2 regions of the Pseudoalteromonas sp. AWH4_217 genome follow, and region 2 is predicted to be linked to the other one. Evidence: predicted binding sites of a transcription regulator. Region 2 holds the regulator's gene; the other holds the start of a gene.

Region 1 (2,207 bases), on a different contig from region 2:
CCAACCGTTAATCGCTGATGCGTAGATAACCTGGAAGTCCAGCTGTTCGTCAGTCGCGCCTAGGTTGTCGAACAGGTCAAATACCTGATCCATTACCCAGTCAGGACGTGCGCCTGGCTTGTCGATCTTGTTGATAACAACGATAGGCTTCAGACCCAGCGCGAATGCTTTTTGCGTTACGAAACGCGTTTGCGGCATCGGACCTTCCTGGGCATCAACCAGTAGCAATACTGAGTCAACCATTGAAAGTACACGCTCTACCTCACCACCAAAGTCGGCGTGTCCCGGGGTGTCTACGATATTGATGTGGTAATCGTTCCACTCGATGGCAGTGTTTTTCGCCAGGATGGTGATGCCACGCTCTTTTTCAATATCATTCGAGTCCATGACACGCTCTTCGTTGCCACCGCGTGTCTCTAATGTGCCAGATTGTTCTAGCAGCTTATCGACTAGGGTAGTTTTACCATGGTCAACGTGCGCGATGATCGCGATATTTCTTAACTTTTCAATGCTCATATTTTTACTCAGAGAAGTTGGCCCTCAGTGATCCTAGTCGAATCGCGCAAAAATGCGCACCTAAGATGCCGATCCACAATTAAAGGTCGCGTATTATCCCCTAATAATGTGACAGATGAAAGTTTATCCAGCTTTTTTTTACAGCCCAACCCGTGAAATAACTAAAGTCTGCTGTTTTATCGCTCCACAGTCACAGCCATGTGCTACATTGAAACCATTGCGCAGCGCACCAGGGTGGTGCGAATTCCAATATCAAGGCGCACCAACTTGGTGCATATTGAGGTTCCATATGTTACAGGTAAAAATAACCTATTGATTAATAATGCATTATAAAAACTGGCACGAATAACGCTTAGTAGTGCGCAAATGCAGAGCACTGCAACAAAAAATAACCCTACGAGTCGGAGGACACATGTCACAATCGGTTTTAGACCTTATTAAAGAACACGACGTTAAATTCGTTGATTTACGTTTCACGGATACCAAAGGTAAAGAGCAACACGTTTCTATTCCTCATCACCAGGCCGATGAAGACTTCTTTGAAGACGGCAAGATGTTCGACGGCTCGTCTATCGCAGGCTGGAAAGGCATTAACGAATCAGACATGGTACTGATGCCAGACGCCTCTACCGCTAAACTAGACCCTTTCTCAGAAGAAACCACGCTGATCGTACGTTGTGACGTACTTGAGCCATCAACCATGCAAGGTTACGAGCGTGACCCACGCTCTGTTGCTAAGCGTGCAGAAGACTACATGCGCTCTACTGGTATTGCTGACACAGTATTATTCGGTCCTGAGCCTGAGTTTTTCCTGTTTGACGACGTGAAGTTCAAAACAGACATGTCTGGCTCTATGTACAAAATTGATGCCCAGGAAGCGAGCTGGAACTCAGATAAAAGCTACGAAGAAGGCAACATGGGCCACCGTCCGGGCGTAAAAGGCGGTTACTTCCCGGTTGCACCGGTTGATTCATCAGGTGACTGGCGTAGTGCGACTTGTCTGGTACTAGAAGAAATGGGTCAGGTTGTTGAAGCACACCACCACGAAGTAGCAACTGCCGGTCAGAACGAGATCGCAACACGCTTCAATACTATGGTGATCAAGGCTGACGAAATTCAGGAAATGAAATACGTTATCCATAACATGGCGCACCTGTATGGCAAAACAGCGACCTTTATGCCTAAGCCTGTGGTTGGCGACAACGGCTCTGGTATGCACTGTCACCAGTCACTGGGTAAAGATGGCAAAAACATCTTCGCAGGCGACAAGTACGGCGGTCTGTCTGAAGAAGCGCTTTACTATATCGGTGGTATTATCAAGCACGCTAAAGCCATCAACGCATTTGCAAACGCTTCTACCAACTCGTACAAGCGTCTGGTACCTGGCTTCGAAGCACCTGTTATGCTGGCTTACTCAGCACGTAACCGTTCAGCGTCTATCCGCATCCCGGTTGTACCGTCTGAAAAAGCACGTCGTATTGAAGTACGCTTCCCGGATCCTACTGCAAACCCTTACCTGGCGTTCTCTGCCATGCTAATGGCGGGCCTTGATGGAATCAAAAACAAGATCCACCCTGGCGATGCGATGGACAAAGACCTTTATGACCTGCCAGCGGAAGAAGCGGCTGAGATCCCAACGGTAGCCTCTTCACTGCAAGAAGCGCTGGATTCTCTGGACGCAGATCGCGAAT
Region 2 (2,207 bases):
CCGTGCGGGATGTCTACCTAGGTGAGCAATTCAGGCTATAGTTATAAGATTAGAAGTAAATAACAAAAAGGATTGTTAGAGATACATGAGGCAATCGCTACAGCTGCGCATGGGGCAGCAACTGACAATGACACCACAGCTGCAACAGGCTATTCGTCTGTTACAGTTGAGTACGCTAGATCTCCAACAAGAAATCCAAGAAGCGCTTGATAGCAATCCTTTGTTGGAAGTGGAAGAGGGTGAGTCTGAATCACACGATAATGAAACACAGTCCAAATCGGATACTGAGTTAGATCAACACGCAACCAATGATAGTGACAGCTTTGAGGACTCGGCTGTCAGTGACTATGAGCAAGACAGCGACGCTGCATTAAACAAAGACACCGTCAGTGACGATCTGGCAATGGACGTCACCTGGGATGAGTACATCAGTGCCGCCCCGGCAAGCAGCTCTGGCCCTATGCCAGAAGATGAAACCATCTATCAGGGAAAAACCTCTGAGACGCTGCAAGAATACATGATGTGGCAACTGGAGCTCACTCCCTTTAGCCCAACTGACAGAGCCATTGCTCTGGCAATCGTCGAAGCCGTTGACGACGCTGGTTTATTGACTATCAGCTGCGAAGACATTGTTGAGAGTATGAATCAGGACAATGACGACGAACAAATCGAATTGGATGAAGTCGAAGCCGTACTGAAACGTGTTCAATTATTTGATCCCGTTGGTATTGCAGCCCGCAGCTTGCAGGAATGTTTGTGTATCCAGCTCAATCAGTTTGATCCAGCCACTCCGTGGTTAACCCAAACCAAAGAGATTCTGACGGAACATATCGATCTACTCGCAAGTCGTGACTACCGAACTTTGATGAAAAAGACTAAGCTCAAAGAAGCTGAGCTTAAAGAAGTCATGACCCTGATCCACAGCCTTAACCCCAAGCCTGCCGCCAGTATAGTGCAAGAAGAAGCAGACTATGTGATACCGGATGTCTCGGTGAAAAAAGTGAAAGGCCGCTGGGTTGTTGAACTCAACCCGGACTCTATGCCGAAGATAAGAGTAAACGATCACTATGCCGCTATGTCCCGTTCAGTCAAGTCGAGCACCGACAGTCAGTTTATCCGCTCGCACTTGCAAGAGGCAAAATGGTTTATTAAAAGTCTCGAAAGCCGCAATGAAACTTTATTGAAAGTTACCAATTGCATTGTGCAACAACAACAGGCATTCTTTGAACATGGCCCCGAGGCGATGAAACCTATGGTACTCAATGATGTGGCCGAAATGGTCGACATGCATGAGTCCACAATTTCACGTGTAACAACGCAAAAGTATATGCACACGCCTCGCGGTATTTATGAGTTGAAGTATTTCTTCTCAAGCCATGTCAGCACTGAAAACGGAGGAGAATGCTCTTCGACTGCAATCAGAGCATTGATCAAAAAGCTAATTGCCGCAGAAAATACAGCTAAGCCATTAAGTGACAGCAAAATCGCGGATGTATTGGCAGATCAAGGGATCAAAGTGGCTAGACGTACAATTGCCAAATACCGAGAGTCTTTGGCTATCCCACCGTCGAATCAGCGTAAAAGCTTGATTTAGACGTAACTACAGAAGGAAAATGCTTATGCAACTAAATTTAACTGGTCGACATGTAGAAATCACCGATTCGTTAAGAGACTATGTAACAAACAAGTTTGCGAAGCTAGAAAGGCACTTTGATCACATCAACAATGTGCATGTAATCCTAGATGTCGAAAAGCTCATCCAAAAAGCAGAAGCCACATTACATGTGAACGGAGGGGAGATTTTCGCCTCGACCGAACACCGGGATATGTATGCCGCAATAGACGGACTCATCGATAAGCTTGATCGTCAGGTGATCAAGCACAAAGAGAAGCTAACTCGACACTAATCATGAAACTAAGCTCATTGATTTCACAGGACTGCAGCAAAGCTGCGGTCCTTTTTAATAGCAAAAAACGTATTTTAGAATACATCAGCGAGTTGGCACATAGTCAGCTGCCAGACAGCAATGCCCATGAAATTCTGGATTCACTTCTCAGTAGAGAAAAACTTGGCAGTACAGGTATCGGCAAAGGGATTGCACTCCCCCACGGCCGCCTTCCGGGGATCGATAAAGTCGTCGCTATGCTCCTCGTTAATCAACAAGGTATTGCTTTTGACGCCATCGACAATCAACCCGTCGACATTT

Evidence for each region. The regulator sigma-54, encoded in region 2, starts transcription at its own class of promoters, with help from an activator protein. The targets are predictions, from matches to a motif close to GTTGGCACGNNNNTNGNNT.
Region 1: the regulator sigma-54 is predicted to act here: its motif matches at 852-870, upstream of glnA (glutamate--ammonia ligase).

Annotation. Positions count from the first base shown of each region.
Region 1 is NZ_JBSWYM010000029.1:19,610-21,816, forward strand. Features, by position in the region: gene typA (translational GTPase TypA) at 1-516, opposite strand, end outside; gene glnA (glutamate--ammonia ligase) at 929-2,207, shown strand, end outside.
Region 2 is NZ_JBSWYM010000002.1:30,817-33,023, reverse strand. Features, by position in the region: gene lptB (LPS export ABC transporter ATP-binding protein) at 1-41, shown strand, start outside; gene ACXAH1_RS01900 (RNA polymerase factor sigma-54) at 86-1,594, shown strand; gene hpf (ribosome hibernation promoting factor) at 1,620-1,907, shown strand; gene ACXAH1_RS01890 (PTS sugar transporter subunit IIA) at 1,910-2,207, shown strand, end outside.